3 regions of the Agromyces sp. NPDC057865 genome follow, and region 2 is predicted to be linked to each of the others. Evidence: predicted binding sites of a transcription regulator. Region 2 holds the regulator's gene; each other region holds the start of a gene.
What was found. The regulator HrcA, encoded in region 2, represses chaperone genes, less so after heat shock. The targets are predictions, from matches to a motif close to TTNGCACTCGNNNNNNNCGAGTGCNAA.

Region 1: the regulator HrcA is predicted to act here: its motif matches at 2,526-2,552, upstream of ACFVN5_RS05550 (Hsp20/alpha crystallin family protein).
Region 3: the regulator HrcA is predicted to act here: its motif matches at 1,784-1,810, upstream of groES (co-chaperone GroES).

The regions. Positions count from the first base shown of each region.
Region 1 covers NZ_JBHVMJ010000001.1:1,173,617-1,177,876, reverse strand. Annotated here, with positions in the region: gene ACFVN5_RS05565 (glycosyltransferase) at 1-402, opposite strand, end outside; gene ACFVN5_RS05560 (cupin domain-containing protein) at 1,060-1,410, opposite strand; gene ACFVN5_RS05555 (alpha/beta fold hydrolase) at 1,495-2,328, opposite strand; gene ACFVN5_RS05550 (Hsp20/alpha crystallin family protein) at 2,627-3,061, shown strand; gene ACFVN5_RS05545 (hypothetical protein) at 3,185-3,592, shown strand; gene ACFVN5_RS05540 (hypothetical protein) at 3,651-4,061, opposite strand; gene ACFVN5_RS05535 (hypothetical protein) at 4,179-4,260, shown strand, end outside.
Region 2 covers NZ_JBHVMJ010000002.1:162,053-166,312, reverse strand. Annotated here, with positions in the region: gene ACFVN5_RS08415 (16S rRNA (uracil(1498)-N(3))-methyltransferase) at 1-410, opposite strand, end outside; gene dnaJ (molecular chaperone DnaJ) at 422-1,522, opposite strand; gene hrcA (heat-inducible transcriptional repressor HrcA) at 1,578-2,600, opposite strand; gene ACFVN5_RS08400 (DUF4870 domain-containing protein) at 2,790-3,200, shown strand; gene ACFVN5_RS08395 (DUF4870 domain-containing protein) at 3,321-3,794, shown strand; gene ACFVN5_RS08390 (PadR family transcriptional regulator) at 4,173-4,260, shown strand, end outside.
Region 3 covers NZ_JBHVMJ010000001.1:1,354,075-1,358,334, forward strand. Annotated here, with positions in the region: gene ACFVN5_RS06470 (DUF4190 domain-containing protein) at 1-549, shown strand, start outside; gene ACFVN5_RS06475 (SAM-dependent methyltransferase) at 557-1,744, opposite strand; gene groES (co-chaperone GroES) at 1,903-2,199, shown strand; gene rarD (EamA family transporter RarD) at 2,330-3,286, shown strand; gene ACFVN5_RS06490 (ABC transporter substrate-binding protein) at 3,529-4,260, shown strand, end outside.

The DNA of each region.
Region 1 (4,260 bases), on a different contig from region 2:
CACCAGGTCGGCGGCTGAGGACGACCACCGCTCGAGGGTCTGCTGAGCGAGCATTCCCGAGAATCCGCCGGCCGTGGTCATCTCGAACAGTGCGCCAATGGTGTCAGCGCGCGGCTGCCCCGCTCCGAGAGCCCATGCCGCGTGCTGTCGGACGAAGGCCCGATCATCGGAGAGGAACCGGACGAGCCAACGTCCAGCTTGTTCGTCGTGCACGCTTCCGAGTGCATGCATGCACGCAACAGCGGTGAGCTCGTCATCGCCCCTGACCACGTGCGACAGCAGTCGAACGGTGGAAGCCCGGGCGTCTCGCCCGGCTTCAGCGGTCAAGTCGTCGGCGAGGCGCAGTGCCTCCACGATCGTTCTGGCACGGTACACGCCATCGAGCGCGGTCAGTACTCGCAAAGCTGCTCCCCTCCCCTCAGGCTCTGCAACCTTCGATCGCTTGTGCAAGGTCCGTGAAGAACAGCGACTCTTGGGCCGAGTATCGGTTCCGACCTGGGGCGCCGACATCCATCGTCGGTGTGAATCTCGCATCCGACGGTTCTCGCGAAGTGCGGGAAGCTCGAAGGAATCCGACTTCGAGCATGTGAACCTCGAGGCGGTCGGTAGTGCAGAGCACGAGCCGATCGAACATGCGGCGAGCGTCCCTTGGAATGGTGTGCCCACGAGGGGATGACGACACTGAGGAGTCGTTCGAACATCTGTCCTCCGAATGTGATCCGCGTCGAGGCTTGCAGCACCGCAGCATGCGCGCTACACCCTCATCAATTCCTTCCGGCTCGTTCAGTGCATCGGATGCATCGACTTGGGATTGGAATGCGAAGGACTCGAATCCGGCGACGTGGCTGATCCACCCGAGTCGGCGCGCGGCACAGACACCCTCGGAGCATCGGGACCCACGTGCGCTCATCGACGAGTACGGCCACCACTTCGGTGCCCACGGTCGAGAAGCTCGCCGGGCTGCTACGTCAGCTCGTCATGGAGCTGGAGGGTTCGGCTGAGCTGCACTGCATCAGGTCCGCGTCGAGGAGAGGGTCCCTTCCGTGCCGCGGGCTTCGGTCATGGCTCGAGCGTCGAGAGGGGTTCGCCGATCTCGACGATGTACGTCGAGAGCATGTGACCCACCTCGGGGCCGAGATCGGTCGCGTTGTGCGCCACGCCCGGCGGGATGAGGAAGCCGTCGCCGGCGTTCAGCGTGAGCGTGGTGGCGTCGCGGATCTCCATCCGAACCGTGCCGCCCACGATGTAGCCCACCTCTTCCCCGGGGTGGTGGTGCCAGCCAGAAGAGACTCCGACGGGGATCTCGGTGAGCACCTGCACGATCTCCCGGCCGGGAATCGAGGATGCGGCGCGTTGCACCTCGGTTCGCTTCAGCTTCTGCGTGAGCTCGTCGCGTGGGTCGTCGGTCATGGTTCCGTCTCCCTTCGTCGTCGTTCGCGAGTTTCCACGGTCCGCTGCCCCCGCATACATACGGCAGCACCGGCCCGCCGCGACTCACGTCGCGAGGAAACGCAACAGGTGACCGTTGATCTCCTCGGCATGCGTCACGCACCCGACGTGCGGCCCACCCTCGATCTCGATGTACTCGGCATCGGGCATTGCTGCGTGGGCGCGCCGACCTTGGTTTTCGAGGTCGAGGATGCGGTCGGCGGTGCCGTGCAGCAGCAACGCGGGCACGTCGATCTTCTGGATGTCGCTCGAGAAGTCCTCGAGCCAGGTGCGGGGGCAGGCCCACGTCGCCCACGGCGACGCGTCCACGCCGGCCGACCACATCGCGCGCACGTTCTCGTCGCTGACCCGCTTCCCGAGGTACTCGTCGAGGTTCAGCATGTCGCCGAGCAGGCCCGTGAGCCACGCGTAGCGGTCGGCGAGAATCGCCTGCTGCGTCGCGTCGACGCCCGCGGCGTCCACGCCGTGCGGGTTGTCCGGCCCCTTTGCGAAGGTGGGGGTCAGGCTCTCGATCAACACGATGCTCCGAACCCGATCAGTGCCGTAGCGTCCGATGTACCGTGCGACCTCCCCCGTCCCGAGTGAGAAGCCGACCAGCGAGACATCCGTGAGATCGAGCGTCCGCATCACGGTGTCGAGGTCGGCGCTGAGCGTGTCGAAGTCGTATCCGGTGATGGGAGCGCTCGAACGACCGAACCCGCGACGGTCGTAGTTGATCACCCGGTAACCGGCGTCGAGCAGGGGATGCAGCTGCGGCTCCCATGACCGGCCATCGAATGGCCAGCCATGGAGCAAGACGACGGCGCGTCCGATGCCCTGATCCTCGTAGTACAGATCGATCGGTGCCGAATTCTCGGCGCCCACAGTGATCGTGCCCATTCTCGAATCCCTCCGCCACGTTGCGATGGGAGCGATGCTCCCTCCTCGATGCCCCAACCGCAATCGGGTCGGGCGGATACACAGGTACCGGATCAGACCACGGCGCGGAAACCTCGAGCCGGGTGATCCGGGTCGCACTCGCCGCCGGTACGCCAGCGAATACACGTCGATCCGCGGCATCCGCTCGCGATCTTCTCTTGGCACTCTCTACCCGAGAGTGCTAATCTGGCCGTAGTTGAGCGACATCGACTCAACTCTTGGAACCGGCCGAACGGCCGACATCAGGGAGGAGAAAGCCATGGCCATGTACTGGGACCCGTTCCGTGAGCTCGACCGCCTCGCTGCGGGCATGCTCGACTCGAGGCAGGGGCCTCGCGTGATGCCCATCGACCTGCACCGCGACGGCGACCACTACGTGCTCTCGGCCGACCTGCCGGGCGTGGACCCCGGCTCGATCGGCGTCGACGTCGACGGCCAGCTGCTCACGATCCGGGCGGAGCGCACGCTGCGCTCCGACAGCGACGTGCAGTGGCTCGCCCACGAGCGACCGAGCGGCTCGTTCCTTCGCCAGCTCACACTCGGCGACGGGCTCGACACCGCCGCGATCAGCGCCCACTACGACAACGGCGTGCTGAGCGTCGTCATCCCGGTGAGCGAGCGCGCGAAGCCCCGCAAGGTCGAGGTGCAGAGCGCGCCGAACTCCGAGCGCGAGATCTCGGCGTCGTCGAGCTGAGCAACCGCCATCACGATCGAGGAGCCGCTTCGCCGTTCGGCGGAGCGGCCTCTCGCACTCTCCGTTCGCCCGAGTCGCCATCCAGCTGACTCGCGGCCTCATCACGTCGAGGAGATGAGACAGATGCAAGCTCATGACGTGTGGCGGCGTTACGACCGGACCCTCTTCCCCATCTTCCATGAGCGGTTCGAACAGAAGTGGGGATCCGGCACGGCACCGTTCCTCGATCCGAGCGTGTACGACAAGGACCAGCCCCGACCGCGAGCCCAATGGATCAACGTCGACACCGGAGCCGCGGTCGCGGTCGTTCCCGTCTGGGAGAACGACCCATCCGCTCGCTCGTTCGCCATCTTCTACCTTCCACCACACGGAGGCATCTGGGTCCTCCGACCTCCCGGGCTGACGGGTTACGTCGAAGATCCGGCCAGCGACAGTTCCCGTGGCGAAGGTTCCATCGCACTCCGTAACGACTCGTTCAAGAAGGCGGTCGCCCATGCCGAGGAGTTCATCTACGGAACCAGACCAGGGTAATCAAGCCGTTCCACGACCCGCGCCGATGCAGGAAGTCTCGAGCGCCGCTCACCCATCACTACCTGACGACTGTCGACGACGCGCCCGTGTCGCGAGCTTCCGCCGCGACCTCCTGAACATCGACGCCCACTTGGACGGGCTGGTCAGGGGGGACCGGAATGGGGCTGGCATCCAGATGCTCGGGCACGAGTTCGATGCCGCCGGTGCTGTTCGCGGAGCGCATGAGCTCTTCGAGCCAGTCTCGGTTGATCTCGGGCGCTTCGGGTTCATCGAACACGAAGCGGACCGGGATCGAGGGATGGAGCCAGACGGTGCTGCGACCCCTGGGCTGGTCATCGGTGTGACGCCAGGACAAGGTGAAGCTCTCGCCGCGGCGCAGCTTCGTCGTGACGGCGACCTTCACGTGTGCGAGTGCGCGATCTTCGATGCCGATCGGGGTTCCGGAGTCACCGTAGTAGAAGGTACCCACGAGCCCAGCGTACGCGTGGGCTCACGGTTTTCGCGATGAGGTGCATCCGAACCCGCGCCGGCCGTGGAAGTACTGGTAGCGGGTGGTACTCGCGCCCGCCGACAGAAGGGAAGTCCAATGAAGCGCATCCTCGCCACCGGTTTCATCGCCGCGCTCGCCACCTTCGGTGCGGCCGGCGCCGCCAACGCCGCACCCGCCG
Region 2 (4,260 bases):
ACGATCGTCGCCCAGCGCTGGCGCCCCTTCTCGGCCTTCGGGCCCTCCCAGCGCGACACCGAGCGCGCGGCCTGCCACGGCACGATCGCGTCGACGCCGAGCTCGGTCGCGGCCTGCACCGCGAGCTCGTCGCGGTCGCCCTTCGCGAGGGCCTGCACGAGGATGAGACGCGGCGAGGCCGCCGGCTCGACGACCACCTCGTCGACCTCGAGCGCGAGCTCGCGCGGTCCGGTCGACGCGACCACGCCGTGCACGAGCGTGCCGCGGCCGTCGCCGATCGCGATGCGCTCCCCCGCCCGCACGCGCGAGACGGTGACCGCATGGCGCGCCTCGTCGCCCGCGAGCTCTACGAGAGAGCCGGGCGCGGCGGCGGCGAGGTCGAGCGACTCGTCGAGGTAGAGGTGGCTCATCGCGGCATCCGTCAGCCCAGGAACCGATCGCGCAGGCGCGCGAACAGCCCCTGCTGGAAGTGCGTGAGCTCGGGCTTCTGCGGCTTCTTCGACGAGGCGAACTGGTGGATGAGGTCGCGCTCCTTCGACGAGAGCTTCGTGGGCGTGTGCACCTGCACGCCGATGCGGAGGTCGCCGCGGCCGGAGCCGCGGAGCTTCGTCACGCCGCGGTCCTTCACGGTGAGGACCTCGCCGCTCTGGAGTCCGGGGTGCAGCTCGACCTCGACATCGCCGTCGAGCGCCGGGATCGAGGTCGTCGTGCCGAGGATCGCATCGGTCATCGCGACCTCGAGCGTGCAGAGCAGGTCGTCGCCGTTGCGGCTGAAAACCTCGTGGTTCTTCACCTTGATCTCGAGGTAGAGGTCGCCGTTCGGGCCGCCGGCGGGGCCGGCCTCGCCGGAGCCCGGCATCTGCAGCCGCACGCCGGTGTCGACGCCCGCGGGGATGTCGACGGGCACCGTGCGACGTGCGCGCACGCGGCCCTGGCCCTGGCACGTGACGCACGGAGTGGCGATGATCGTGCCGTAGCCGCGGCAGGTGCCGCAGGGGCTCGACGTCATGACGTTGCCGAGCAGCGAGCGCACCGAGCGCTGGATCGAGCCGGTGCCGTGGCAGATGTCGCACGTGACCGGGGCCGTGCCGGGCTGGCAGCACGAGCCGTGGCACGTCTCGCACGTGACGGCCGTGTCGACCTCGATGTCGCGGTGCGTGCCGAAGATCACCTCGTCGAGGCCGACCTCGACGCGGATAAGGGCGTCCTGGCCGCGTTCGCGCCGCGAGCGGGGTCCGCGGCTCTGCTGCCCGGCACCGAAGAACGTCTCGAAGATGTCGCCGAATCCGCCGAAGCCCTGGTCGCCGCCGAAGCCGCCCCGGCCGCCCAGGTCGTACTGCTGGCGCTGCTTCGGGTCGGAGAGCACGTCGTACGCGTGCGTGACCTGCTTGAAGCGCTCGGATGCCTCGGCGCCGGGATTGACGTCGGGGTGGAGTTCGCGCGCGAGTCGACGGTAGGCCTTCTTGATCTCGTCGGGGGTGGCGTCGCGTGAGACGCCGAGGACCTCGTAGTGGTCTGCCACGGAGGGCGTGTCCTTTCGATTGCCGGATGCCGAGCGGGTGGGTCGGCAGCGGGAGTCAGCTCTCGCCGAGGGTGCGGGAGAGATAGCGGGCGACGGCTCGCACGGCCGCCATGCTGGTGGTGTAGTCCATGCGCGTGGGACCCACGACGCCGAGGCGCGACACGTCGCGGCCCGGGATCTCGAACGCGCTGGAGACGATCGAGGTCTCGCCGAGGCCGAACGAGGCGTTCTCACGGCCGATGCGCACGGCGACCGCGTGCTCGTCGCCCGACATCTCGCCGAAGAGCTTCAGCAGCACGACCTGTTCCTCGATCGCCTCGATGACGTCGAGGATCGACCCGGCGAAGTCCTGCTCGGTGCGCACGAGGTTGGCGGCGCCGGCGACGACGAGCCGGTCGCTGCGCTGCACTCGGGCCTGCTCGGCGAGGGTCGCGGCGAGGGTGTGCAGCACGAGCGTGTGACGCCGGTCGGCATCGGGGATCGCGCCCGAGAGCGCCACCGCGGCATCCGCCATCGTGTGCCCGCCGGCGATCTCGTTGAGCCGCACTCGCAGCCCTGCGAGGGTCTCCTCGTCGACGGGCTGCTCGAGCTCGACGAGCCGCTGCTCGACCTGGCCGGAATCGGCGATGAGGATGCACAGCACGCGTGCGGGCGCCAGCGAGACGAGCTCGACGTGCCGCACGCGGGCGCTGCCGAAGCTCGGGTACTGCACGACGGCGAGCTGCTTGGTGAGCGACGCGATCAGCCGCACCGTTCGGGCGAGGAGCTCGTCGAGGTCGCTCGACTCGCCGAGGAAGGTCTCGATCGCCTGGCGCTGCGCCCGGGTGAGCGGCCGAACATCGCTGAGCTGGTCGACGAAGACGCGGTAACCCTTGTCGGTCGGGATGCGACCCGACGAGGTGTGGGGTGCCGCGATGAGCTCCTCCTCCTCGAGGAGGGCCATGTCGTTGCGGATCGTCGCCGCGGAGACGCCGAACGCGTGTCGCTCCACGATGGTCTTCGAACCCACCGGCTCACGCGACGCGACGTAGTCCTGCACGATGGCGCGGAGCACCTCGAGACCGCGTTCGGAGACCATGTTCCTCGCTTCCCTCACCGCTTAGCACTCGTTCTTCCTGAGTGCCAATCCTATCGCGACATGCTGCGACCCGGCCGTTGCCGACCGTCGGGCGCGGCGATACCGTATGGGTACTCCGCGAGTCACCCCGGCTGCGATCCTCCCTGCTCGCAGCCCGCGGTTCACCCCTGAACCCCCGAAAGGCACGCAATGACGGACCCCAACGCGCAGTCTCCTGATCCGAACGTCCCGCCGCCTCCGCCCCAGCAGCCGGCTTCGGCCCCGTCGGGCGCCGCACCGCTCACCCCCGAGCAGGACGTCCAGTGGGGCTCGTTCGCCCACCTCGGCGGCGTCCTCGGCATCCTGCCGTCGCTCATCATCTGGCTGGTCTTCAAGGACCGCGGCTCCTTCACGAACACCGAGGCGAAGGAGGCGCTGAACTTCCAGATCACGCTCATCTTCGGCTACCTGATCTCGTGGATCCTCGTGATCGTGTTCATCGGCGCGATCCTCGTCTGGGCGGTGTGGATCGTGGGCGTCGTGTTCTCGATCATCGCCTTCCTGCAGGCGAAGGACGGCAAGCACTACCGCTACCCCTTCGCGATCCGCCTCATCAAGTAGCGCGCAGGCGTCGCAACGTTACGCCCGCCGCGGGAGTGCCTACTCCCGCGGCGGGCGTCGCTGTGCCAGCATGAGAATCGACAGAGTCTCGCTCAGAGGCCCCGAAGAAGGAGTCAGCGCATGTCCGACACGCCCCCGCCTCCCCCGCCGCCCCAGAGCCCACCGCCGCCGCCCCCGCCCTCGCAGGGGCCCCCGCCGCCGCCTCCCGGGCAGCCGCCGCAGGGTCCGCCTCCGCCGCAGGAGCCGTACGGGGGTCAGACTCCACAGCAGCTCAGCCCGGCAGACGAGAAGCTGTGGGCGACGCTCATCAACGTGGGCGGCATCTTCTTCTACTTCGTGCCCGCGCTCATCGGCTACCTCGTCCTCAAGGACAAGGGCCCGTTCGTGCGCCACCACACCGCGACCGCGCTCAACTTCCAGATCACGATCGCGATCGCGCTCGTGGTGAGCTACATCCTGATCTTCCTCTTCATCGGCATCCTGCTCGTGATCGCCATCGAGATCGTGAAGATCGTCTTCAGCATCATCGCGGCCATCAAGGCCAACCAGGGCCAGCTCTACACCTACCCGCTCTCGATCAAGTTCGTGAGCTGACGGCCGCCGGCGTCGGTCGCCGGTCTCCACCGCACGAAAGCCCGCCCACGGTGCGCACGCACCGTCGGGGCGGGCTTTCGCGTTGTCCGCGCGCGCCGTCGCCAGAGCGAGCGGATGCCGCGTGGCGGACGGGGTTCCCCAGTTCAATCCGATCCGCCGCGGTTCAATTCGATCCCGCCGCGGCGGCCGCCGTCGCTCCCATCACATCCGAATGCAGGAAGAACCCGTCCGTACGCGGCGCGGCGAGACTCGACACGCCGGCGGACTTCCGATTCTTCCTGCATGCGCCGCGAACGATGTCGGCTCCGGCCAGCAACGGGAGACCGCAGCATCCCGAACACTTGCACGTCAAGTACTGTGTCAGATACAGTACTCGTCATGACCAAGCAACCCGCCATGGGCGCCGACGACGCGTTCGCCGCCGACCTGCTGCGCGGGCACACCGACACGATCGTGCTCGGCGTGC
Region 3 (4,260 bases), on a different contig from region 2:
GTCCCGCCCTCGGGCGGGGCCCCCGACCGTTCTGAGGCCGAGGCATCCCCGGCCGCGGCATCCGATCGCGGCGACGACCGCTACGCACGCCGCGACCCCGCGCGTGACGCCGACCGCGACGCCGAGGCGTTCGTGTCGCCGCCGACCGAGCCGACGCTGCGCGCCGACCCCGCCGTTCGCGAGTTCGAGGTGCCGTTCGACACCGGCGAGCTGCAGCGGGTGCCGACCGGCCAGCTGCTCGTCGTGCATCGGCAGGAACTGCCCGACCGGGCGTCCGCCGACGACGAGGAGCAGGACGACACGCAGCGCCGCGTCTACAGCTGGGTGGCCGCGGTCATCGGCGTCATCGGCGCCGCCGCCTCGCTGTTCGTCGGCTGGATGCTGCCCCTGTCGATCGCCGCGCTCGTCTTCGGCGTGCTCGGCCTGCGCCGCGAGGAGGAGGGCCGCACGCTCGCGTTCGTCGGCATCGGCACCGGCATCGCCGGACTCATCTTCTCGGCCGTGTGGATCGGCTACTACGCCATCGTCTTCGGGGCGCTCCCGCACTGACGGCGGCTCAGACGCGCTCCACCAGGAGCACCACGTGGCGGCCCTCCTCGCGCGTGAGGACGATCGTCGCGCTCGCGTCGCCGCGCAGCTTCAGCCGCGTGCGCAGGCCCGCCGGGTCGACATCGACGCCGCGCTTCTTGATCTCGAGCGTGCCGATGCCGCGCGCCGCCAGCGCCTGACGCAGTTGCCGCTCGTCGGCGGGGAGGCGGTCCAGCACGCGGAAGCCGCGCGCGAACGGCGTCTCGAACGCGGTGTCGGCGGTGAGGTACGCGATGCCGTCGCTCAGCATCCAGGCGCCGTTCGCGCGCGCGAGGTCGCCGATGAGGCGGGCGCGGATGACGGCCCCGTCGGGCTCGTAGAGGTAGTCGCCGAGGGGACCCGTCGGCGCGTCCTCGCTGTCGGCCGGCGCCGTGAGCTCCGCGGCGCGGTCGTCGCGGATGACGAGCGCCGCCCGACCGATGCCGGGACGCGCGACGGCGCCGAGCCAGACGGCGAGCTCCACCACGTCGCCGTCGACCGACACCCACTGCGCCTCGGCTCCCTCGGGGATGACGTCGCGGTCGGTCCCGGGGCCGAGCTTCACGCCGACCGGCAGCCGGTCGGCCAGCCCGAACGCGAAGTCGAGGCTCGGCGAGTAGTCCGCGGCATCCGCGAGTCGTCGGGTCGTGCCGCCCGAGGTGGTGCGACGGGCCGGGTCGAGCCAGGCGCCGCCGATGCCGCCGAGGGGCACGTCCTCGGCGATGGCGTGCAGCACGCGCGCCTTCGGGAACGGCGTGAGGTTGAATGCGGCGATGGCGGCCGTCACCTCGTCGGCCTCGGCCGCCGTGACCTCGAGGTCGACGGCCGCGAGGGCGAGGGCGTCGCCGCCGATGCCGCAGCCGAGGTCGGCGACGTGGCCGATGCCGGCGCGCGCGAAGCGGCCCGCGTGCAGCGCCGCGACCTTCAGCCGGGTGGCCTGCTCGAGCCCCGCCTCGGTGAACAGCATGCGCGACGCGAACTCGCCGAACTTCGCGTGGGCCTTCGCGCGCAGCTTCGACTGGCTGAGCACGGCGGCCACGAGGCCGGGCGGATGCCCCTGCCGACGCAGTTCGGCGACGGTGCGCACGATGTCGGACTTGGAGTCCCACTCGGGGAGCTGGTCGAGGAGCCGCAGTCCCTCGGGGGAGAGGAGTTCGACGAGGTCGGCGCGGTCCACCCGGCCACGCTAGCATCGCGCACCGGGGGGTTCCGAGCACTGGCACTCACGTTGCACGAGTGCCAAATCGCGCCTAGACTCGGCTTAGCACTCTCGCAATGAGGCTGCTAATCAGTCTTCGCAAAGACAGTCACTCGCAAACAGAGAAGGGGTCAACCGTGTCGGTTTCCATCAAGCCGCTCGAGGATCGCATCGTCATCAAGCAGGTCGAGGCAGAGCAGACCACCGCGTCGGGTCTCGTGATCCCCGACACCGCCAAGGAGAAGCCCCAGGAGGGCGAGGTCGTGGCGGTGGGCCCCGGTCGCATCGACGACAACGGCAACCGTGTCCCGCTCGACGTGGCCGTCGGCGACAAGGTCATCTACTCGAAGTACGGCGGCACCGAGGTGAAGTTCGGCGGCGAGGACTTCCTCGTGCTGTCGGCCCGCGACGTGCTCGCGGTCGTCGTCCGCTAGGTCGACACGAACCATCCGAGGCCCGGACGCCCAGCGGCGTCCGGGCCTCGTCGTGTCCGTGGCGGGACGTGGAGGCACGTCGGCAGCCGCCCGGGCCCGGGGCATCCGACGCCGGGCGTAGTCTGAGCGGGTGTCATCCAGCTCCGAGACCGAGACCTCAGCTCCGCCCGCGCAGCACGGCGGGGTGAGTCGTTCGGGGCTCGCGTTCGCGATCGCGGCCTACGCGCTCTGGGGCTTCCTCCCCATCTACTTCATCGCCCTCGAACCGGCCGGACCGATCGAGATCGTCGGATGGCGCGTGCTGCTCTCGCTCGTCTTCTGCCTGCTGCTCCTCACCGTGACGCGCGCCTGGCGACCGTTCATGGCGCTCGTGCGCGATCGACGCGTCCTGTTCACGATGGGGCTCGCGGGCGTGCTCATCTTCGTGAACTGGTCGACGTACGTCTACGCGACCCTCACGGGCCAGGTCGTCGAGGCGGCGCTGGGGTACTTCATCAATCCGATCGTCACCGTGTTCCTCGGCGTGCTCGTGCTCCGCGAGCGTCTGAACGTCACCCAGTGGATCGCCGTGGGCATCTCGATCGTCGCGGTCATCGTGCTCGCCATCGGCTACGGCCAGCTCCCGTGGATCGCGCTGGTGCTCGCGTTCTCGTTCGGCTTCTACGGGCTCATCAAGAAGCGGGTGGGGCCGAAGGTCGACGCGGTGTCGGGGCTCACGCTCGAGACCGCGTGGCTCGCGCCGCTGGCGGTCGCGCAGCTCGTGTTCGTCGCGATGACCAGCGGGCTCACGATGGGCACGGTCAGCCCCTGGCACAGCGCCCTGCTGCTGATGGCCGGCGTGGTCACGGCCATCCCGTTGCTCCTCTTCGCCGCGGCATCCCGGCGCCTGCCGCTCATCTTCATGGGCTTCATCCAGTACTTCGCGCCGTTCATCCAGTTCCTCGTGGGCGTGTTCATCCTCCAGGAGCCCATGCCGCCCGAGCGATGGATCGGATTCGGACTCGTCTGGCTCGCGCTCCTGGTGCTCACGTTCGACCTCATGCGCAGCGCGCGATCGGCGCGGCGCGCCCCGGTCGAGCCGATCTGACGGGCCCGCGCGGACATCGGGCCCTCGTCCGGGGGCCACGCGCGATCTGCGCGTCGCGGCCGTCCCACACGACGATTCCGTGCGCGCCCGCGCAGGAAGGTGTCGGCCAGGTAACGATTCCGAGGGTGTTACACGGTTGTGACCGGGTTCCCTTGTTTCCTCCAGAGGCGGGCAATACTGTCAAAACCACGGCGTCTCCAGACGCTGCTTTGTGTACCAGTCCTTCAGTCCCAAGGAGCAACATGAGCGTATTCGCGAAGGCTACGGCCTCGCGCTCGGCTCGCGCAGTCTGGACGGGGGTCGCCCTCGCCGGCGTCAGTGCCCTCCTCCTCACCGCGTGCAGCTCGGGTGCCCCGGCCCCCGCCGAATCGGAAGCACCGACCGAGTCGGCCGGCGACGCCCTGCCCATCGAGGCCGGCGACCGCGACCTGACCCTCAAGGTCGGCACGATCCTCCCGCAGAGTGGAACGCTCGCCTTCCTCGGCCCGCCCGAGGAAGCCGGTGTGGCGCTCGCTGCGAAGGAGATCAACGAGGCCGACATGGGCATCAACGTCGAGGTCGTCTACCGCGACTCGGGTGACACCACCACCGACATCGCCACCGTCTCGGTGACCGACCTCCTCTCGCAGGACGTCTCGGCCATCATCGGTGCCGCGTCGTCCGGCGTGTCGTTCACCGTGATCGACCAGATCACCGCCGCCGGCGTCGTGCAGTTCTCGCCGGCGAACACGTCGCCCGACTTCACCGACTACGAGGACAACGGCCTGTACTTCCGTACCGCGCCGTCCGACCTCCTCCAGGGTGAGGTGCTCGGCAACCAGATCGCCGAGGACGGCGCTTCGACGCTCGGACTGCTGGTCCTGAACGACCCCTACGGCACCGGCCTCGCGGCCGCGACCAAGGAGGCCTTCGAGGCGGCCGGTGGCGAGGTCGTCGCCGAGGAGCTCTTCAACACGGGTGACTCGAACTTCGAC